DNA from 3 places in the Alkalihalobacillus sp. R86527 genome. Region 1 is predicted to be linked to each of the others. Evidence: riboswitches for the same ligand, from Rfam matches in the RefSeq annotation. Region 1 holds a riboswitch; each other region holds the start of a gene.

Region 1 (7,898 bases):
GATTCCCCATACTAGTGGCATGTAGAAATAAACGGCTATTGAAATGATAATGATAGATGTGATGTTAAGCCAAAAACCCGCTTTTGCCATATCAGGGATTTTCAAATAGCCAGATCCAAATACTACCGCGTTTGGAGGTGTTGCAACCGGAAGCATAAATGCACAGCTCGCTGCCACACCAGCACCAATCATCAGAGCGTACGGATGTACTGAAATTGCAGCAGACAAAGATGCCATAATCGGAAACATCATGGTTGCTGTAGCTGTATTCGACGTAATTTCTGTAAGAAAAATAACGAGTGCAGTGACTGCTAGTAAAATGACAAATAGATGTACCCCTTCAAGAACTGTTAATTGTTCTCCTATCCATTTGGCCAGTCCTGACTCCTGAAACCCTGCTGCAATCGCTAACCCTGCTCCAAATAATAGGAGAATACCCCAAGGGAGGCCTTTAGCTGTCTCCCAATCAAGCAAATAAGAACCCTTCTTCGTTGGCGAAGGTAGGATAAATAGTAGGATAGCAGCCGACATCGCTATAACAGTGTCGTTAATGTTTGGATTAAGATCGCTTAAAATAAACGATCGGCTAATCCAAGCAAATGCGGTTAAGGTAAACACCGCCATCACAATTTTTTCCTCTGAAGACATTGTCCCAAGCTCTTTTCTTTGTTTCGTAATAACCTGTTTCCCTCCTGGGAGCTCCTTCAGCTGCATAGGGAACGCTAGCTTAACAAGGTAGTACCAACAACCGACTAATAAGACCAACACGATCGGTACGCCAAACAGCATCCATCGAGCGAACGATATCTCAATTCCATACAACTCATTTACGATTGCTGCAAAAAAGGTGTTCGGTGGCGTTCCGATTAATGTAGCTAACCCTCCAATAGATGCACTATAAGCAATGCCCAACATCACTGCTTTTCCAAAGGGAAACGTTTTGATTTGTTCATCACCTAGATTCAACTGGTCAGAAACTTGATAGATCACCGCCATTCCAATCGGTACCATCATCATGGATGTGGCTGTATTCGAAATCCACATCGATAGAAATCCTGTCGCTGCCATAAATCCAAGTACGATCTTCTCTGTACTCGTACCAATTGCAGAAATAATAATTAGCGCTACCCTCTTATGTAAATTCCATTTCTGCATAGAAAGCGCTATCAAAAATCCTCCCATAAATAAAAATATAGTATTATCCCCATATGCCGAAGCTGTCATCCCGCCTTCTAGTCCTCCTGTAAGCGGAAATAATATGAGCGGCAAAAGCGAAGTAGCAGGAATTGGGATCGCCTCTGTTATCCACCAGGTTGCAATCCAGGCTGTGCTTGCGAGAATGGCGAGTGCTTCCCCTGTTAAACCTGAGGGGTGAAAAAAAAGTAAAATACAACTAAATAGCGCTGGACCAAGTAATAACCCGATGGTCTTTCGCTTGTCAAACTCCGGCTTTTTGCCTGACGTGTAACCCTCAATGTTTTTTTCTTTTGATGTAGAAGGGATTCCAGTTGTATTTGAAGAAGCGAATGTTAAGAGTTCTTTTGCTCGTCCATGTTCTAACCATAACTTGTTCCATAAGCTTACTAGCATTTCTTTATTGCCCTCCTATCTTTTTATATCTTATTAGTGTAGAAGTAGTGATTGAACGCTGTCAATTTCATTCATAAGGACAGGATGATGGTCTCATTTTATATAAGGACTTTAGTCTCGAATTATGAACAGCCTTGCACCCCTTTCATTAAAACCCCCTCAAATTTCCATAAGGGGCGAATAATGTAAGTTGATAGGATTAAATGTTATAATATTCTTACTACTATGCTTACCTTATTCTCAAAACCCGTTTCAGCAAGCGCTAAAAACAAGGCTCAAAATCGATCCAGGGGGTATTAGATGAGAAAAATACAACAAACTACAATTAATTCTGTTGTTAAATACGGACAAACCAAATTACCAAAATCCGCTAACACAGAATGTCCTGAGTGCGGGAACACCGCTTCTTTTCACTTAAAATTTGATTACCAAATCAACCAAACAGTGTTTTCCACATTTTCGAGGTGCTCAGTCTGCAAGGAGTCCATTCTCTTTGTATTAATCAAAACTTCCACCAGCGAGCAAGGTGAAGAAGTAGAATTATTTGTTCACCAAACTTCGTTCACTAGAGAGCCTCTAGGCCGTTTGGTGGGCACTGCGAGGCTTCCAGATGATCTCGAGCGCGTTTATCGCTCAGCTGTTAATGTACATAATATGAAAGACTGGACTGCTACTGCCGTCATGGCGAACCGCGTCTTAGAAAGCATCACACGGAGTTTTTTAGCTGACAATGAACTTACTCAACCGCTATCCAAGCAGCTAGAAGCCCTTGCAAAACAAGTTGATCTTGAAGAGCCAATTGTACGACTCGGACAATTGATGGGGAAAGGAAGCAATTTGCACAATCTACTTTGCCTGGAAAATTCCACAAGTGAAGAAACCGCTAACCTTATCATCGATTTATTGGACTCATTGATTGAATTTCTATATATACTCCCTCAAAAAATCGTTCATCTTCAAAAGCAAATTGAAGAATAAAGAAACCAGGCCTGTCATAGACGACGGCCTGGTTTCTTTTAATGTTCTACTGTGGACTCTTTTCGAAATGAAGGATAATTTATACCAATCGCAATGATACCCGCTACTGCCGTTAGGATTGGATAAATCGAATAAGGGATGAGTGCTAATGGCGAAATCGAGGCTAAGCCGGCTGCTGCTAGCAACTGTGCTCCATATGGCAACATTCCTTGAACACTTCCAGAAAAGATATCAAGTATACTTGCAGACTTCCTAGCATCAACATGATATTTCTCTGATATATTCTTTGCAAGTGGTCCCCCCATAATGATAGATATCGTGTTATTTGCCGTTGATAAATCAAGAATCGTTGCAAGTCCAGCAATACCGAACTCTGCTCCTTTTCGTGATTTCACTCGATTAAGGATTTTATCAAGAACGTACTGAACGCCTCCATTGTATCGGATTACTTCAATCATTCCCCCAATAATCAGCGCAATCATAGCAAGGTCTTCCATTCCTTTAATCCCATCAGTAACGGTAGATACTAGGCCGTTCAGACCAAAAGTACCGTTAAATAAGCCTACCGCCCCTGCAAACAACGTTCCACTAACGAGTACAATAAGCACATTGATTCCTACAATGGCTGCTATTAATACCCCAATGTAAGGTAACACGGTGATTAAATCAAATGATTTCCCGCCGTCTAGTGATGCCTTTTCTCCCATTGTTAAAAATCCATAAATGATAGCAGTAATAATGGCAGCCGGCAGGACGATGAAAAAGTTCACTTTAAATTTATCTTTCATCTTTGTATTTTGTGTTCGGACAGCTGCAATTGTCGTATCCGATATCATGGAAAGGTTATCTCCAAACATTGCACCACCGATAACGGCAGATAAAGTAAGAGCTACCGAAATACCCGTTTGCTCTGCAATCCCGATTCCAATTGGCGCTAACGCTACAATTGTCCCCATCGAGGTCCCCATTGATATCGATATAAAACACCCGATCAAAAACAAGCCAACAACGAGAAGACTTGCAGGTAATAGAGAGATACCCAGATTTACAATCGAATCTACAGCCCCTATTTTTTTCGCTGTTTCAGCAAAGGCTCCTGCTAATAGAAAGACAAGGATCATTAAGATGATATTAGAGTTTCCTGCTCCTCGACAAAAAACTTCTACTTTCTTCATAAAGCTTTCTTTTCGATTCATTGAGAGCGCAACTCCTGCAGCAATCAATGAGGCAAGCACAACTGGCATGCTATAAAAATCTTTCGTTACAACTGCTGTCCCAATAAAAAGCAAAATAAATATACCAAGCGGGATCAGCGCGAAGCCATTCCCTTTTATTTCTTTTTCCATTACACTTACTCCTTATTAGTTAATTTGTAGCAATCAAAAAAGCCCACTTCAAGAGAAGAGGGCTCTACTCTTATCTCTCAAGATTTCTCTTGCTGGAAGCAGCACCTTTCTGATTGTCAGAGGTTGCTGAAGCTTCTCAGGGCCAGTTCCCTCCGCTTCTCTTGATAAGAACTATTCGATTATTAGTGTTATGAAGTTTATCACGCATTATTCTTCTTCGTCAATAATAAAGTCGAATCGTGTCATTTATCGACTCGCTACAAGTGAGCTACCTTTGAATAAAGGTATGGATGTCGCTTAAAATGGAATGCGGTTGCTCTTCAGGAAGTAAATGACCTGTCTTTTCATACACGATCAACTCAGAATTCGGAAGATCCTCCGCTAATCGTTTGCCAATTTGCAACGGTACAACTCTATCGTGTTCCCCCCATATCAATAAACTCGGGGTTTTGATGTTTCTTAACTCTTCTTGAGAAAGGTCTCCTTCTCTATCTCGAATCATGCGTACAAGCGAGCGGAAAATACCCTCATTAAAGAAAGGCTGAACATACCCGTCTACCATTTCTTCATCGATTAAATCAGGATCGTACACACAATTCATGAGATTTCCCTTCGCTCCTTTACGCGAAAGCCATCGTTTTAAATACATTGAGAAAAAAGGCAAATAAGATGAATATACGAGACTCTGTTTGGCCTTTTCAAGATAGCCTGAACTACAAAGTAGTATATTTTTCTTAATAAGGTTCTCATTTAAGCCTGATGCTCTCAGTGCCACTTGCCCCCCCATCGAATGACCGATCATAATCGTTTCTTCAACACTTAACCGTTCAAGTAGTTCGATTACTACTTCTGCGAAGTTTTGATAAGAATGAACAAAACGACTGGATTTTTCACTTCTTCCAAATGGCGGAAGATCAATGGCTACAACAGTGTAGTACTTTGAAAGCAAGGGGATAAGCTTTCGATAACTGAACGTTGAGGACAAAAACCCATGCAATAACGTTAATACAGGACGATCGGAAGTAACTTCATTCTTATGATACTCATAATGAATATCGATCCCTTTAATATTTTCTTTATAATGTTTGAGGTTCTGAGCAGCTAGCATCTCACACTTCACTCCGTATAATAGTTTGTACGTATTTTACCCCTTTTCGCTAAGGAAAAACGTTTTCTATTTTGGAGAGTGTTACCAGCCACCGCTACTCTTCTCCTACATGCACGAGATTTTCGAAAGAGATGGTTTGTCTCTTCTCACTCATATCAACAATTCGTAATTCCATATTAAGCTGGTCTATATAATGAACATATCCTTTCACTACGTTTGTCATACCTTTTTGGAAGTAGTGAAAAGTAAGAGACCGATGAAACTCCATCGCTTCACATATAATATCGTTCATTTCCTCGATTTTCTGTTCATCGAGCTCAGGTTTTTGGCTTTTTCGGTCTTCTTCCTTCCATTCTCTCAGCTCTTTAACATGCTCTGGCAACATCATTGATGTCCACTTGATATTTCCTCGATCACGAATCACCTAAGCTCAACCCCTTCCTATGCTTTGTGACCTCCGACAAGTTTACTTCGATGCAATGCTGTACCAGCCTTTGTGTAGGAAACAGCTCGAAGCAAAGCATCAGAACCATACTTCTCTCTTATAGAATCCATGACATAGCCAAGGTCTCGTTGCTTTGGTCGTTTCATATTGAAAAGGTCAAGCTGCACTTCTTCATCTTCACAAATATTTGAAAGGGCAATTGATATTTTCCGCACCGTTTTCCCTCCATAAAACTCCTGAAAGAGCTGCAAACAGACGTCGTAAATTTCAAGTGTGATCGAAGTTGGACTGTCGATACTTCTCGACCTATGAAAGCCTCCACCTCCTTCGTCTTTACTATAGCCAATCCCAAGACTAATCGTACGCCCCGCTTTTCCAGCTCTTCTCGCGCGCCTCGCTACCTCTTCACTCATTTCTAAGATCACGTGTTTGACTTCTTTTTGTTCATGATAATCTCTAAGTAGAATCTGACTTTTACCAAAGCTGATTTGCCCTTGCATAATCGGAGCCCCAATTTCAGAAAGATCCACTCCCCAGGCGTGATGATAAAGCTGGTTGCCCATCACCCCGAATTTCTGTTCAAGAAGATGCAAAGGGTATTTTGCCAGTTGCTCGACATTCATAATGCCCATTCGATTTAGCGTGCGCTCAAGGCGCGGTCCAATTCCCCACATTTTACTAAGGGGAGAGATGGACCAAACCTTCTCAGGAATATCCGCATACGTCCACTCAGCAACTCCATACTTCTTCGCCTCTAAATCAAGACAGAGCTTTGCCAGCAACATGTTGGGCCCAATTCCAATCGCACAAGGTAGACCAAATGTTTCACTGATCTCTGCCCTAATCTTATTAGCTGCCTCAAAACGCCCTCCCCAGAGACGTTCCGTTCCATCAATTTGCAGAAAAGATTCGTCCACGCTATACGTGTGAATACATTCTTTTGGAACGTAGCGATGAAAGAGCCTTGTAATCTCCATCGATTGCTTTAAATAGGAGGACATCCTTGCATTTACGATATGAATCCGAGAATCATTCGGAATTTCAAAAAGCCTATTTCCTGTTCGTATATTAAAGTCTCTTTTCAATGCGGGTGAAGCCGCTAAAACCACACTACCTTGACGTTCTGTATCACCCACTACAGCAAGATAGCATGTTAATGGATCTAACCCCATCTCAACTGCCGAGCAGCTCGCATAAAAGCTTTTCATATCGACACACAAAATGGTTTTCTTTTGAAACGTTGAATAATCCATCCCCACCACTCCTTTCAAGTCCTGAATAAGAACACTAGTTCTATATATCTATACCCGTATTTTACCCGAATATACGTTCGTATATCAATAAGTACTTTCTTCCAACGCGTAAAATTCGCTAGAAATTATGTTGAGAAGTCATTTCCACATTTTTCAAAAGAAAAAGTGGCTCTCAATAAAAAAAGAGCAACTAGATCTTAAAACCCAGACGCTCCTTTTCTTTAGTGCTGATAGCCTATTTCACCTTAACTTATGATAGGTCATAAACACCATAATTATCTAAATTGTTTGAATATTTTTCATATTGTGTTAATCTTTTCTCATCTGATAAAAGGAGGATTTACATGAAGAAGAAAAAATTATTAGCACTAGGACTATCAGCAGGTCTGGTAGGAAGTATGTTAGCTCCGTCGGGGTCACTTGCAACAAACTTACATAATGATAAAGGGACCCCCTCATTTGTATCAGGACAATTAACAAAGGCATCTTCAAAAAATCCTAACGAAGTGTTGTTTGATTACTTAAACGAAAACAAAAGCTACTACAAATTCAGTGGTGCTACAGCAGAGCAATCATTTAAGATTTTATCAACCGAGAAAGATCAACTTGGATATACTGTATTTCGTCTTCAACAGTTACATAAAGGAACACCAGTTTACGGATCTACTCAAACAGTTCATGTTAATAAAGATGGCGTATTAACAGCTGTATCAGGGAAAGTGATTTCAGATCTTGGGTCGAAGAAAGAACAACTAAAGAAGGAAACTAAGTTTAAAAAGCAGGATGCTATAAAGAAAGCAGAAGCGGCACTTGGTTTCACCCCAGACTATGAGCAAAAACCAGAATCGACTCTTGTCGTGTATCCACAAGGGAATTCTGCTAGCTACGCCTATCACGTAACACTGAATTTCTTATCACCTGAGCCAGGAAACTGGAATTATGTTGTAGATGCAGTAACTGGGGAGATCCTAACGAGTTTTAACGCGCTTCACGAAGCGAAAAAAGAAGGAGTAGGTAAGCCAGGTGGTGGTGGTGGCTCTGACGTTACTGGAACGATTACAACCGGAACGGGTACTGGTGTGCTTGGAGACACTAAATCATTTAATACACTCCTCTCCTCTTCTACTTACTATTTGAAAGATACAACAAGAGGTGGCGGCGTCTTCACTTATGATGCA
Region 2 (7,898 bases), 400 kb from region 1:
TACGACCAGCGCCTGATAAACCCGATTTTCCATCTATAATTAACGATGAAGGATCACCCCACTTCTCTTTGATAATAGGCAAAATACCAAGTAAGGTTGCTGTCGGATAGCATCCCGGATTTGCAATTAACGTAGCTGTGGAGATTTCCTCCCTATAAAATTCCGGTAATCCGTAGACTGCTTTTTCTAACATCTCTTTCGGTGGTGATGAATGTTTATACCATTCTTCGTATAATCCTTCTCCTTTAAGTCTGAAATCTCCAGACAAATCAATGCATAGTACACCTAGATTAATCAAAGTCGGAATATATTCAGAACTAACACCTGCAGGGGTAGCAAAAAATACAACATCTACATGACTTGCGAGCTTTTGACAATCAAGTGAATCAAATTTGGTTGTGACGATATCCGTAAGGTGTGGAAAAACCTGGTCTACTTTTACTTCTGCATTAGATGGAGATACGATTGTGTCGATGTTTATGTTGGGATGATTGAGCAATAAGCGAATCAATTCTAGTCCGCTATACCCACTCGCTCCTACAATAGCTGCTTTCACTACTTCCACTCCTTCATTGCTTCGTTATTGAATGATTATACATACAGGAGAATATATATACAATACCTTTTTTGCTTTTTCTAAAAGTTTTTTAAATCGAATAAAAAACATGCCCCCGATCAGGAGCATGTTTTTTAAGTGGTTTATTTTTTATCAAATTCAAACGTTAGTTTCTTTTCAGAAGAGTCCCATACTAAGGCTGCATTAAACGTGCCTTTTTTTCCTTTCAATCCTTTGATAATCGATGATTTGCCATCTTTTAAAATCTTTTTTGCGTTTGTTTGCGATACGGGTTTTCCGAGTATACGTTTTGAAATGGTGAAAGAGCATTGGTTCTTTGAGTACCCGCTGCACCCATACAATTTGCCTTTATCAATCACGTCAGAATTACATAAAGGACACGCTCCTACTTTTTTACCGAGAGCTTTTTTTGAAGTCGTAGATGGCTCGATCGTAACCCCTTTCGTATCCCACGAGTCGGATGACCGAATTGCATCTTCCGTTAACTTTGCAGCAAGTTTCTTTACTGATTCCATAAATACTTGAGGAGATGCATTTCCACTACCTATTTCTTTTAACCTTTGTTCCCATTTCGCAGTCATTTCTGGACTAGCAAGAACCGCTTCACCTATCGAGTCGATAAGTAAGATTCCTTTGTCAGTAGCTGACACCTGGTTTTTCACAACTTCGATATACTTTCGGTCCTTAAGCATCGTAATAATTCCAGCACGCGTGGCTTCTGTTCCGAGCCCTTCTGTATCCTTTAAGACTTTCTCTAAGGATTCATCTTCAAGATGTTTTCCGGCAGTTTTCATCATCGTAATAAGCTGTCCTTCAGTGAACCGTTTCGGAGGCTGCGTCTTTCCTTCGATAACATCTGCTGATATGACAGTACCCGCCTGTCCCTTAACGATAGGAGGGAGAACCTCGTCCTTTTGGGAGGAGGTGATGACTCTATGCCAACCCTCTTGGACTTTTACTTGCCCTTTTGAAATAAACTCTGCTCGATCCTCCACGAGAGTCGTTAGAGTCGTATAGTCTACGATTGCTACATCTTCATGTGCAGCGAGAAGGCTTCTTGCGATGAGATCATAGATTTTTGATTCTTCACCAGAGAGTCTATCGAGTTTAGGAACCTGTTCTGTTGGAATGATGGCATAGTGATCACTTACTTTTGAAGCATTCACGTAGCGTTTATCATTCATAATCGATTGTTTCTTTAAAGGGAAAAGGGATTTATACGCTTCTTGCTTCTGAAGCTTTGAAAGAATCGATGGAAACTCCGCTGCTTCTTCAGTTGTAACAAAACTGGAATCACTTCGTGGATAAGAAATCATTCCTTTTGTATAAAGTTTCTGTGCAATATCTAGTGTTTTTTTAGGAGAAAATTTATACTTTTTATTCGCTGCTGATTGAAGTGATGAGAGTTGGTAAAGGTAAGGAGGTTTGTACTGTTTTCGCTCCTTTTTCACTTTGCTTGCTTGGCAGGTTTTATCCTTGCAGAATGCAGCAATCGCTTTTGCCATCTCAGGATTATCAACTCTCGTTTGATCATCTTTCATCCATTTTCCTATTACTTTCTCTCCGTTATAATCAAATGTTCCTTTCACTTCCCAAAACGGTTCGGATTTAAAATTAGAAATCTCCTTTTCACGCTTTACAACGAGTGCAAGCGTTGGAGTTTGGACTCTTCCAGCAGAAAATACATCTTGAATCCCTTTTTGCTTAAATAATAGCGTATATGCTCTTGATGCGTTAATTCCAACTACCCAGTCTGCACATGATCGTGCATAGGCTTCGAAATATAAGTTTCTCGTATCTCTTTCACCTCGTAGTGAGTTGAATCCTTCTTTTACCGCTTTTTCTGTTAGTGACGAAATCCATAAGCGTTGCATCGGTTTTTTACAACCGGTTTGGTTGATGATGGTCCTGACGATAAGCTCACCTTCCCGGCCAGCATCTCCCGCATGAATGATGGAACCAACATCTTTCTTTTGAAGAAGTTCTTTAATAATCTTAAATTGCTTCCATTTGCTTTTAGAAACCTGGTATTGAAATTGCTCTGGTATCATCGGTAAGGTTTGTAACGTCCATTTCTTCCATTCGGTTTTGTACGTTTCTGGAGGAACTAGTTCACAAAGGTGTCCTACTGCCCATGTTACGTATGCGCCACCTGGGAAATCAGATGTGGGCTTAATATATATGTACCCCTGTTTTTTTTCAGAAGGATAAGGAGCGGCCAACCTTGAGCCCTGATCAGGCTTTTCCGCTATAATGCAAACTGCTTCCAATCAAAACATCCCTTCTTAATCATGATTAAAACGTGTTTTCATATTTCAGTATAGCTCACTCTGTACAGTTGTGGACATAAAAAAACTGCTGATAAGACAGCAGTCATCTTACATTAACACCAACCTAAATCACAATCAAACACGAATTGTTTGATAACCTCTGGTTCTTTTTCTAGAACGTATATTCGATGATTTTCTACTACATAGGATGAATTCACCCTATATACTGATGTGTTTAAGTTCAATTCTCCTATCTTCACCTTGTTTCTATAAAGGTCGATCGTACCTTTGTTTAGCTTTCCTACCACAATGCTTGTAATATCCGTTTTTTTCATAAACTTCCCCTCTTTTCCTAAAGAAAATACACGCTCAAACTGGATGGTGTCTTTGATATAATGAAGAAATGATAAAAGAAAGGGAGGGTATCTTTGGAACAACAGCATGATTATGAACGGCGTAGCATGGTACATAGTAAGAAAAATGTTGTCCAAAAAAGTTATTTAAGATTGTCGAATCATATAAGAACCGTTTTCCAAAGAATGTGGAAAGGTGCTTCCTATGGGGCATTGTTGATGACGATGTTCCTTATTTTTTCGATAGGTTTTGATTTCCATACTGGACTTGGCAAAGGAATCGATATTCTCATATTCTCACTCCTGAGTGTTTTGGGTACGTTGGTCATCTTCTACATTGTAAAGCTCTTCGTAAAATATTTAGTGAAGCTTCCAGTTTTCTTTATAGCTGCATTAGCTGTGTCTGTTGGACTAATTATTTATACACTTGATCAGTTTAAATCTCTTGAGAACATCTTACCTCTTGCCTATTTGGTTGCAGGTATTGGCTTAGTCATAGGAGGCTTTTTAGGGTACCCTATCGTTCATGGAATGAAGAGACCTTCTTCTATTTTTATGCTGGCGTTTGGAACCCTAATAACCGCAATCTTTTTTTATTGGCTGTTCACACCAGGTATAACTGAAGAACGATTACATGTCGAGCAACAAACCCTCTCTCCAGTAAGTGAAAACCCCTCTTTGCCGGGTAAATATGACATAAAAACGTTTACTTACGGAAGTGGTACAGACAAACATAGAGAAGTTTTCGGGGAAAAGGTAGATGTTCAAACAACGTCTGTTAACGGTTCCGCCCTTATTGGTGACTGGTCGAAACTACGTGAAATGTTCTGGGGCTTTACTGATACAAACCTCCCTATTAATGGTAGGGTGTGGATGCCTGATGGTGAGGGGAAATTCCCTTTAGTGTTGATGGTCCACGGTAATCACAAGATGGAAGACTTCTCAGATGAAGGCTATCGTTATCTAGGTGAATTACTTGCTAGTAGAGGTTTTATCACTGTATCAGTGGATGAGAATTTCTTGAATTCTTCTTGGTCTGGTAGTTTAGGAGGAGATATTAATGGAAGAGCGTGGATGCTATTAAGTCATCTAAAAGAAATTGAAAAACTATCAACAAAGAAACAAGCGCCGTTTTATGAAAAAGTAGATTTCGAGAACATTGCTCTTACCGGCCATTCACGCGGTGGACAAGCAGCTATTCTGGCGGCAAAGTTCAATAAGTTAGAGCGTTATCCAAACAACGCATATAAACGGTTCGACTTTCAGTATAATATCAAAAGCGTTATTGCAATCGCCCCGACCGATTACCATACAATTGCAGATCGGAAAATTGAATTGAATGATGTGAATTACTTAATCCTACATGGTTCATACGACAGTGATCTTTCTGAATTTGAAGGCGACCGTCAATTCAATGGAATCACCTTAACTGGTAGAAAGAATATCATGAAAGCTGCTCTTTATGTGGATCGAGCAAACCATGGACAGTTTAACACTACATGGGGAGACAACGACACGTACTTTCCATTCACGCTTTTATTAAATAAAAAACCTCTTCTAGATGGAAAAGAACAGCGACAAATTGCGAAGACGTATGTTTCAGGTTTTTTAGAGGCAACCCTTCATGATGATTCATCTTTTGTACCGATGTTTGAAGATTATCGATATGCATTAGAATGGCTACCTTCGACAACCTATATTAATAAATATGAGGATCCTTCGTATCATATCTTTAGTGATTTTGAAGAGGATGTAGATGTCTCCACGGCTTCTTCTCCTTATCTCAATATGGATGCCGAGGGATTATTGCAATGGTATGAAGGTGAATTGGAATTTAGAAGAAATAAAGTAAGAGATAATCACGGAGTGTTTCTAAAATGGGATCATGCTTATTCAAAGAATGGCTCATATACGCTTTCGTTTAAGAAGTTATTGGAAAACCCTTATTCATTTAATAAGAATAGCGCCTTAACCTTCACAGCAGGAAATGTTTCTGACGAGGAAGAAGTTGTAATGGATTTTAGTATTGTTGCTACTTCTGAGAACGGGGAATCCGCAAGTGTACAAATAAGTGATGTTATGAGTATGCATCCGGTCCTCCCTATCCAGCATACGAAAACAAAATTTTATGAAGAAGCGCGATTTGGTGATCCTACAGAACCAGTTTTACAAACCTTCAATATACCGATGACAACATTTATGGATCAAAACAGTTCTTTTCAACCGGAGAAGCTCACTTCTATTCGCTTTAAGTTTGATGAATCAGAGAGAGGTAAACTATTCTTAGATCATATTGGTGTTAACCGGAGATAGAGTATACAAAAAGGCTTTCCCAAATCTTTAAGGGAAAGCCTTTTTTATCCTATCATGAAATTTTGCAAGAAGATTGACCATGTTTCGCAAGGTAGCTCTGATGGTATTCATCAGCTCTATAGAAATTGGCTGCAGGTACAATTTGAGTTACAATCGGTTTTTTGAACTTTCCAGATGCCGTAAGTTCTGCTTTCGCCTTTTCAGCTAACGTTCTTTGCTCATCAGAACTATAAAAAATAGCTGAGCGATATCTAGTGCCAACATCTTCTCCCTGACGGTTCAGTGAAGTTGGGTTATGGTTTTCGAAAAATACTTGAAGCAACTCATCATATGAAATGATTGCTGGATTATATTCTACGAGTACAGCTTCTGCGTGCCCTGTTAATTCTTTATAGACTTCTTCGTAGGAAGGATCGATCGTTTTTCCTCCGGTAAAGCCAGCAGATGTGGACGTTACCCCATTTAACTGCTGAAATAGTGCTTCTACTCCCCAAAAACATCCTGCTGCAAATACTGCTCTTTCCATTGTTTCCACTCCATTTCTCCAAGTGTCGTTTCTATTTTGGCCAGCTTTTTCTAAATATATGTCTTCGAGTTCACTCAGAGATAACATATAAAGCTGTTTATTATTTTTCTTATAGATTCCTTTTCCTAAAAGGCTTTTGATCATCATTTGTTTTTTTTCTTCATCTTTTGATACAAGTTGCATATTCGTTCACTCCTTTATTAATAAACCGTTTGATGAGGAGTGCATATAAAAAAACCCTCATCTGCCCGAACAGAAGAGGGTTGGTTATACCGATCGCCTCTTCTTATTTTCCGACTTTCGCCGCAGGAATTGGCACGGTGCTCCCGTATAAAATCTATAGGAATCCGTTGCCGAGGTATCTAAGGGCCAGTCCCTCCACCTCTCTGAATAAGAAGATCCTTGAAAAAGGATTATTAAGTTAATGACAATGTTAAAGGTTGTAACACTAGGTGTCAATAGAAAAGCTTACATTAGTGCGCTAAATAATAAAAGAAATTACAAAATAACCAATTGCAGATACAGCAGCACCAATGAGTGCTGGCTTGAGCTTGAATGTTGCATAAGTCATTGTATTTAATTTGAGAATTTTTGCTATTGTATTCGTGTTATCACTTAGAGGTGAAGAAAATGCTCCAAATGTCCCGCTTGCAAATACAGCACCGATCACAAGAGGTAATGATGTCCCTGTTGTTGCACCAAGAGATATTCCAAGTGGCATGAGAATCCCCCATGTTCCCCATGAGGAACCGATAAAGTAAGAAACAAACGAACCAACAAGAAACAAGACCGGTGGTACAAATAATACAGGAATCCAGTTTAAGTTCTGTGTAACAAAGGTTGAAAATCCTAAAGTTTCAGCTGAGGAAGCAAGTCCCCAAACAACTGTGAGTAAAACGATTACAGCCATCATATCGTTCCCACCTTCAATAAAAAAGGTGACGAGATTCTTGAGAGTGAACTTTTGGAACAAATAAAAAACAAATGTTAATAGAACCGTTGTCAGGAGGGCAAACACCATGGCATCTAATACATCTGCTTCGATAAAAGCTTCGATTATCCCCGTAAATCCTTTTTCATAGCCATTCCAATATGTAAGGAAGAGTGTAAGAAGAATAACACCACTTAGAGGAACCAATAAGTTCATTGGTTTAGCTGGTAGATCCTTCGAAACGACAGGGTGACAATCTTCCCACTTATCATCTATTTCTTTTTCGAGATTTCCTGCATCGGTAGCTGGTTTTTTATTATGATGAAAAAAACTTAAATAAAACCCAATGATGATGATTGAAATAGAGAAGAAATTATAAGGGATACTTTCTAGAAATAATCTGTACCCATCACCTTCGAGACCCTGCCCTTTTAAAGAAAGGTCTACAACAGATGACATGTACCCCACAAATGCAGTAGCGATTGGAATCAGTACAATTACCGGGGTAGCTGTGGTTTCGATTACAAACCCAAGTTCCTGTGGAGTCATCTTTACTTTCTTTAGAAGTGCCTTCATTATAGGAGCGACCGTCACGATACGGAAACTGGGTGCACTGAAAGTACCTAGCGTTGAAAGCCATGTTAGAAACAATGCGCCTCTTTTCGAATTGATTTTACTTGAGGCTGTTTGAACAAATCCTTTGATTCCACCTGTATATTTCATCATTCCGATAAGACCAGTAAACATATATAAAAAGATAATAATCTTAATATTGCTTTCATCTTTCAGGCCACTCATGATAAATTGGTAAAATTGTTCTAACCCAGAAATAAGACCAGGCTTGTGTATGAATGATGCTGTTAACAATCCTGCTGTTAACCCCGGTATTACGAGTTTGGTTTTAACCGCAACAAGGATAACAACTACG
Region 3 (7,898 bases), 2.1 Mb from region 1:
CAGAAACGACCGCATCGGTTGCTAGATCTCGGAGAAACATGAGTTTAACAAGCTTGCCTTGGACTTGTTCCATCAACGAATCTGGAAGACGAAATTCAAGCACGTTTTGGATGAATGTCTTTGTTAATTCATCTTTTGGATTAGAAAAGATATCGAACGTCGTACCAGATTCAACCACTCTCCCTTCTCGCATCACCGCACACCGATGACAGATTTCCTTCACCACTTCCATTTCATGAGTAATGATCACGATCGTTATTCCTAGCTTCTTATTGATATCCTTCAGCAATGAAAGAATGGATTTCGTCGTATTTGGATCAAGTGCGGACGTCGCTTCATCGCAAAGCAACACCTTCGGATCGTTTGCTAACGCTCGAGCAATACTCACCCTCTGTTTTTGTCCACCGCTCAATTGTGATGGGTATTTCCTTTTCTGATCAGTGAGCTCCACCACACTCAACAAATGATCCACCTTTTCCTCAATTTGTTTTTTACTCACACCGGCAGCCAGAAGCGCGAATGCTACATTCTCATAGACGGTTTTTGAAGTAACCAAATAGAACCCTTGAAATATCATGCCGATCGATTGCCTTGCTTTTCGAAGGTCTTTACTCGATAGCGAAAGTAAATCGACATCATCGACATGAACGGATCCTGTTGTAGGTCTTTCCAACACATTTATAAAACGAAGGAGCGTACTCTTCCCTGCACCGCTATACCCAACGATCCCAAAGATTTCTCCCTGGCTAACGTTAAGTGACACGTTATCGACAGCGACAATCTTCTCTTTATTCCCGTACTCTTTCGTAATATCTTTTAGTTCAATCATCGTACGACTTCCTTACGAAAAGCATAGGCTTTCCCTGGATGATCATCTGGCAGTCTCGCTTCTCCGTCGAACAGTTTTTCACGAAGGGTGCCTTCTTCATACTCCTCTTTATATAACCCGCGTTTCTGTAATTCTGGAACAACTAACTCTACGAACGCCTCTAAATCTCCTGGTGATACAAGATGATTTAAATTAAATCCATCCACCCCTGAAGCTTCGAATTGAAACTGGATCGCATCTGCTACCTCAGCAGGATTGCCGACGATCACACTATTTCGGTCGATCGATTCAAAACGATTTAACACTTCTCTAACGGTCAGCTTCTTCGGGGCATCCTTCGTCAACGTCGCTGCTTTATACTGACCACCTTCTGTTGTTTTCTTATATTCAAACGGTTCATCTGGGTCCATTTCTTCAAATTCTGCTACATCATACCCACTTGCGCCGTATTGTGCTTTGGCAGCGTCAGCACTCCAAACTTTGTTGTATTCCTCAAACTTCTGCTCAGCTTCCTCCGTTGTTTCACCGACAATTACGCTTAAAAATGAGAAGATCTTTACGTTATCAGGATTTCTTCCATGCTTAACGGCACGCTCACGAATATCCTCGGCATAATACCGGATTCGCTCTGGTGTAGGACCGCCAACAAAAACACACTCCGCATGCTTTGAAGCAAATTCGCGTCCCTTCTCGGATGTTCCAGCTTGATAGATGACAGGCGTTCGTTGTGGCGATGGTTCACTAAGATGAGGCCCTTCTACACTAAAATAGTGACCTTCATGATCGATTTCATGAACTTTGTATGGATCAACAAGCGTATCTGTTTGATGATCTTCAACAACCGCTCCATCCTCCCAACTGCTCTCCCACAATTTGTAGGACACGTCCATATACTCATGAGCGATATCATACCGTTCATCATGACGAATCATCTTATCGAGACCAAAGTTACGTGCTGCATTCGGTAAATAAGACGTCACAACATTCCAGGCAACTCGCCCTTTCGTTAGATGATCAAGCGTCGAAAACCTACGGGCATTTCCAAACGGTGCTTCGTATGTCGTACTCACCGTTACAGCGAATGAGAGATGATTCGTGACACTTGCCATCGCTGGAACAAGAAGAGCAGGATCGTTGATTGGAACTTGCAACCCGTCACGAATCGAAGGATCTTTACTTTTTTGATAAACATCATACACACCGAGAACATCCGCAAAGAAAATCGCATCGAATTTCCCTTTCTCTAACGTCTTAGCAAGATCGATCCAGTAGTCTAAGTCTTTGTATCTCTGATGACGCTTGCTCTCTGCATGTTTCCATAGCCCGTGTGAATTGTGCATCGAACTGTTCATGTCAAACGCATTTAAAATAATTTGTTTACTCATCTCTCCATACCTCCACTCTTTTTTTAAGACGCAAAAAGGCCTCTTCATAAGAAAAGAAGAGGCCTTGAAAAAGCAACTGTCTTTTCTTATCCTTCAAGCATTGCTTGCTGGAATTGGCACAGTACTCATGCGAGTCTGTTGCCGAGGCTTCAAAGGGCCAGTCCCTCCACCTCTCTTGATAAGAAAGTTTGTTTTATGGAATTTAACGATGAATATACAGCACCGATTCATGACCTGTCAACAAGATATCAAAAAATTATTTCTTTTCTAATTACTTGTTGACATTGGATTAATTTGTCTTTATTCTATTCTTTAACGCGCTAATACATTTATCTAGAGTCAGGGGAGGAATCTGGTCCAACGATCCTGCAGCAACCGCTTATCTTAAGCAAGGTGCTCATTCCAGCAGACTTTTTGTCTGAAAGATGAAGCTTGTATGGTTCGAATCATGGAGAGCCTAAGTCTACTTTCAGCTGAAAGTAGACTTTTTTTGTATAGAAAAAAAGGAGGATACTGATGCCACTCGTAACTGAAAAACAGCCAAACTTAGAAGAAGACGTCAAAGAACTTGTAGAACGGTTTAAAACAAGAGCCGCCAAATACGATGAAGAGGAAAGGTTTCCTTACGAGAATTTCGAAGACTTAAAGGAGAAGAATTTTCTATCTCTCACTGTGCCAAAAGAATACGGAGGCTACGGTCTTAACCTGTACGAGTTCTTGAAAGTTCAAGAACAGCTAGCATCAGGTGATGGTCCTACGGCTCTATCGCTCGGCTGGCAGCTTGGCGTCATATTAGAAATCGCTGAATTAAGAGCGTGGGATGAAGCTGTATTCTCTAAAGTGTGCGAGTTGATCGTAAACGAAAAAGCACTCTTAAACCTCGCGCAAACAGAAAAAGCGACCGGCAGTCCTTCACGCGGAGGCATTCCTCTTACGACTGCTACCAGAACGACAAACGGCTGGTTGATCAATGGACGGAAATCGTTTACGTCGATGGCGGTGGCTCTGGATTATTCGATCGTGACCGCCGATGTGGACCAAACCGGTAAGAAAGGGTATTTGCTGATCGACCATAAGCTAAAAGGTGTTCAGGTCGAGGAAACGTGGGATAGTATCTCGATGAAAGGTACGAAGAGTGATGATCTCGTTCTACATAACGTCCATGTTAAACCTGAAGATCTATTGGTAATCGAGGAGAATCACAAGGCATCCCCGAAAGGATGGTATCTTCAGATTCCCGCAGTGTACCTTGGCATCGCAACGTCAGCCATGGACTACACGGTAGAATTCGCCTCCTCCTTCTCTCCTTCCACTCTTCCTGGACCTATTAAAGATGTCTCGGAAGTACGTAGGAAGATTGGGGAAATGCAGTTAGAGATATTCAACGCGAGAGAAGTTCTTTACTCTGTCGCAAAGCGATGGAGCGAAAACCCTGATAAACGTCATAATATGGGGTCTGATTTAGCAGCAGTGAAGCATATCGTAACAAATAGCGCAAACCGGGTCGTAGACTTAGCGATGCGTGTGGTCGGTGCTAGAAGTCTCTCTGCCAGCAACCCATTACAGCGGCACTTTCGAAATGTGCGAGCAGGGCTTCATAACCCGCCGACGGACGATGCGATTGTGTATAGTCTTGCAAACAGCGTGTTTGATGACTAAGTACGTGTTATAACACTAGTTTAGGAGCGTGAAAAAAGATGAGCAACGTTGTACTTATTTACGGAGGAAATTCCCTGCAATCGAGATTGAAAGGTATCAAAGATTATGCAGAAAGTTATTTAGATGAGAAGTCGATCTCCTATGAATCAATCAATGTAATCGACTTACCCGCTACCGATTTAATCACCGCTAACTTTAATAGTCCTGAAATTTTAGAAGCAAATGAAAAAGTAGAGAAAGCGGATGCTGTGATTATTTTGACCCCTGTTTATAAGGCATCGTATACAGGGATATTGAAGACCTATCTTGATCTTCTCCCACAAAAAGCTTTGAAAGGAAAAGCTGTTTTGCCATTGATGATTGGTGGTTCGTTCGGGCATTTACTCGCGATCGATTATGCCCTCAAGCCTGTTCTCTCTTCACTTGGAGCGACGAATCTACTTAGCGGTGCGTATGTGATCGACCAGCACGTTCAGCGTGTTGAGGGGAATATGTATGTGTTGGATGAGGAAGCGAAGGAACGGATGAGGGTTAATTTGGAGACGCTAGTGGAAGAATTGAAGAAATAAGGAAAATAAAAAGTAAGAGCTCAACATATCAGTTGAGCTCTTACTTTATTTAAGTTTCCCATAGTATGGCACGATACTTGTTTTATTTTGAATCTCAAGTAATTGCGAGACAGTCACAAATTGGTATCCTCTTTGTTCTAATTGAGTGAGTAGTTCAGGAAGAGCTTCGGCTGTACTCGGATGAATGTCATGCAACAGAACAATCGCTCCGCTAGTCGCATTTTCTCCTACTTCTTTAATAACCGCAGATGCCTGTAACGTTTGCCAATCCAATGAATCGACTGACCAATTGATGATAGGAGTACCCATTTGTTTCGAAACCGCTTCGACATGCTTATTCAACGCTCCATAAGGAGGACGAACTAATTGAGGCTCCTGTCCAGTTGCTTTCTCGATTTCATCACTGGATTGTTGAATTTCCCTTCGGATGCTCTCTGGACCTAAATTGGAAAGGTCCATGTGATTCTCCGTGTGGTTCCCTATTTCATGCCCTTCTTCCGCAACCTGGCGAGCGATCGTGGGATAGTACTCCACCTGGCTACCAAGCATAAAGAAGGTGGCTTTGGCGTTGTGTTTTTCAAGGATATCCAATACTTTTGGCGTTACGGTTTGGTGTGGGCCGTCATCAAAAGTTAATGCAATGTATTTTCCATCCTCATCTAATTGGACCTGATCCGGTTTATTCTCGGTTTCAGGCTCTTCAGGTTCTTGTAGGATGTCCATTTCATTAATGATATCCTCTTTCAAATATGAAGTGACTTTATCTAATGGAATGTTCACCTGGACATTTCCAGCGACCCCGGCTGCAACCTCATATTTATTAAAATGGATGACTAAGCATTCTTTTGATAAAGACCATTTCCAACTGCCTGGATCTGATAAAGCTTTCTTCATATCTTCTTCAAGAATATAACCTTGAAGATTTTCATTATCTTCCAATCGTTTTTTCACTTCAGTTTGAAGCTTTTTCATAGCCCCAGTATCTTCTTTTAGAACGTCTTCAATCTTTAAAACTCGGTCTTTCTCAAGATCAATCACCAAGGGCATAACCGTCTCATTCCCATTTGCACCCCCTACGTATTCATAAGAAGTGAATATCAAGCTATACTTATTTTTTGACCACGGTTTGGTTTCCACCTGAATGTTTAAGTGACCACGTGCCCTTTCCTCGAAGTCCCTTTCTTCAACGGTTCTATAAAAAGAGTCTTTCTTTTCCTTAATCCATTGTTGGATCGATTGATTCACCTTTTGACTAGTGGTTTCCAAGTCACTGATTGACGTTGTATAAGTTTCTGATTCTGTCGTACGCGTTTGGAGATTAAGACCTGGATAGTTACTCATATCTTCTTGATCGACTTCTACTTTTACTTCTTCCTTACTCGGAAATAATTGCGTTACACCTCCCCATACTGCTGCAATGAGCAATAGAAAGAGAATAACCCAAGCTGGCCATTTCAAACGTCTACGATGTTTCATATATCATTTCCGCCTTTTGTTAGGAATTTAAACACTAGTTAGTATAACTTGTATGTTATCCAGAAAAAATGATTGAATCTTTACGCAAATGAAAGTCTTAGCAACACTCTCAAAGAAAGAAGCGGTTTTTAATAAAAGAAAGAGCCTCCCAGAAGTATAAAACTAATGAGAGACTCTCTTACTTAGACAAGAATTTTTAGTATTACAATCAAAATCCAGTCAATATTCAGTTTCAAATCCATTTAAGGGTGAGGACAGCCTTACATCATGCCGCCCATGGTTTCGCTTCATTAAATAAAGTAATATATTGGGCTTATTAAAGCAAAGCCCCCGGTACAGGAAATAACTTAAAAAACAGCGTTTCCTTTTACAGGAAACGCTGCTTTTACTTTTGCTTTAATTTTCATCATTTTAAAATGGGATAGACTAATGCAATAAACTGGGAAACTACTTCTTATTTCTATATAGATACATCGTAAGCGGAGCAAAAATAATCAGAAATACAGCCGAAGAGAGGAATACCCAGCCGATAGCTTCAGCCGTTACATTTCCGTGCATAAAGCCTCTTACGGCATCAACCAGCAGGGAAATAGGGTTCACATCGACAAATCCCTCCAGCCAGGAGGGTAACGTCTGCGGATCGACAAATACATTACTGACAAAAGTGAGTGGAAAGAGCACCATAAAGCTGACCATCATCAAAGACTTCTCAGACCTCATAATGATCCCAAGCGTTGTCCAAACCCACGATAAGCAGAAACAAAAAATCAAAATCATGCCTATTGCCCCGATGACACCAAGAAAGCCTCCTTCAGGGCGAAAACCCAGGATAAAACCGAGCGTAAGCATAATAATTGAGGCGCCGGAATAACGGATCATATCTACTAATAAGGCCCCAACAAGGGCAGAAGGAAGCCATATCGGAAGCGTTCGAAAACGGTCGAAAATCCCTTTACGTATATCATTATTCAAATCTATCCCCGTATACATTGTGATTTGAGAGACCGTCATCACGAGAATACCCGGCAGGAGAAATTGTAAGTATTCACTCGTAGAACCGGCGATGGCCCCGCCAAAAAGGTAGGTAAACATAAGTAGAAAAATGATAGGGAACACCGTCACATCAAACAGCTGCTCTGGCACATGTTTTATCCTAAGTAACGCTCTTGATGAAAAGGTTAAAGAAGTAGTCAGTGCGGACGGACGTTTAGGACGCTTCCGAGAGGTAATAGCTTGGCGCAATTGCTCTTCCTTAATGACATTTGGCTGGCTCATTTCGTCTCCTCCTTCTCTTCTGTTTTCTCTCCTGTTAAAGTTAGGAAAACTTCATCAAGACTCGGTTTTGCTAAGGAAAAATCACTGACTGGTATATTTTCATTTGTTAGGTCCCCTAAAGCTTTAGCAACAAGAGAAGCATCCCCTACTTGAGCAGACAAGGAGCCTCCCTCAGGCAATGAATGTATAGAGGTCTGAAGCTTCTCCTGAAGAATGGCCATCGCTTTCTCTTCATGATCTGAATTCTCCAACTGCACGTGCAGCGTTCCAGCCCCGACCGAAGCTTTCAGTTCTCTGCTCGTACCCTCTGCAATAATTTTCCCGTGGTTGATTACCGCAATTCTATCCGCCAGCTGGTCAGCTTCTTCCAAGTATTGCGTTGTTAATAAAACGGTTGTTCCTGCCTTAACAAGAGTTCTGACAATTTCCCAAACCTGGTTTCGGCTGCGGGGATCAAGGCCTGTTGTAGGTTCATCCAGAAAAAGAAGATCCGGGGTAGAAATAAGGCTTGCCGCTATATCAATCCGGCGCCGCATTCCTCCAGAATAGTTTTTCACTTGTTTTTTAGCTGCTTCCCCGAGACCAAAAGCAACAAGCAGTTCTTTGGCCCGCTCTTTTGCTTCCTTGCGGGAATAGCCGGCCAGCTTTGAAAGAATAACGAGGTTTTCCACACCGGTTAAATCCTCATCTATGGAAGCATACTGC

The links. Region 1 has a riboswitch for S-adenosylmethionine ahead of SJY16_RS08145 (Na+/H+ antiporter NhaC family protein). Riboswitches for the same ligand answer to the same signal wherever they lie in the genome.
Region 2: another riboswitch for S-adenosylmethionine. It lies ahead of msrA (peptide-methionine (S)-S-oxide reductase MsrA); the one in region 1 lies ahead of SJY16_RS08145 (Na+/H+ antiporter NhaC family protein).
Region 3: another riboswitch for S-adenosylmethionine. It lies ahead of SJY16_RS19495 (acyl-CoA dehydrogenase family protein); the one in region 1 lies ahead of SJY16_RS08145 (Na+/H+ antiporter NhaC family protein).

The regions. Positions count from the first base shown of each region.
Region 1 covers NZ_JAXHBW010000001.1:1,593,298-1,601,195, reverse strand. Annotated here, with positions in the region: gene SJY16_RS08155 (SLC13 family permease) at 1-1,590, opposite strand, end outside; gene SJY16_RS08150 (hypothetical protein) at 1,891-2,568, shown strand; gene SJY16_RS08145 (Na+/H+ antiporter NhaC family protein) at 2,607-3,914, opposite strand; SAM riboswitch class I at 3,982-4,085, opposite strand; gene SJY16_RS08140 (alpha/beta fold hydrolase) at 4,183-5,022, opposite strand; gene SJY16_RS08135 (YolD-like family protein) at 5,117-5,446, opposite strand; gene SJY16_RS08130 (Y-family DNA polymerase) at 5,464-6,720, opposite strand; gene SJY16_RS08125 (M4 family metallopeptidase) at 7,065-7,898, shown strand, end outside.
Region 2 covers NZ_JAXHBW010000001.1:1,996,994-2,004,891, forward strand. Annotated here, with positions in the region: gene argC (N-acetyl-gamma-glutamyl-phosphate reductase) at 1-556, opposite strand, end outside; gene SJY16_RS10160 (DNA topoisomerase III) at 700-2,847, opposite strand; gene SJY16_RS10165 (DUF2553 family protein) at 2,961-3,182, opposite strand; gene SJY16_RS10170 (alpha/beta hydrolase family protein) at 3,276-5,513, shown strand; gene msrA (peptide-methionine (S)-S-oxide reductase MsrA) at 5,566-6,222, opposite strand; SAM riboswitch class I at 6,323-6,436, opposite strand; gene SJY16_RS10180 (Na+/H+ antiporter NhaC family protein) at 6,521-7,898, opposite strand, start outside.
Region 3 covers NZ_JAXHBW010000001.1:3,727,909-3,735,806, forward strand. Annotated here, with positions in the region: gene SJY16_RS19485 (methionine ABC transporter ATP-binding protein) at 1-829, opposite strand, end outside; gene SJY16_RS19490 (LLM class flavin-dependent oxidoreductase) at 826-2,214, opposite strand; SAM riboswitch class I at 2,298-2,399, opposite strand; SAM riboswitch class I at 2,541-2,646, shown strand; gene SJY16_RS19495 (acyl-CoA dehydrogenase family protein) at 2,731-3,873, shown strand; gene ssuE (NADPH-dependent FMN reductase) at 3,912-4,442, shown strand; gene SJY16_RS19505 (polysaccharide deacetylase family protein) at 4,488-5,918, opposite strand; gene SJY16_RS19510 (ABC transporter permease) at 6,366-7,193, opposite strand; gene SJY16_RS19515 (ATP-binding cassette domain-containing protein) at 7,190-7,898, opposite strand, start outside.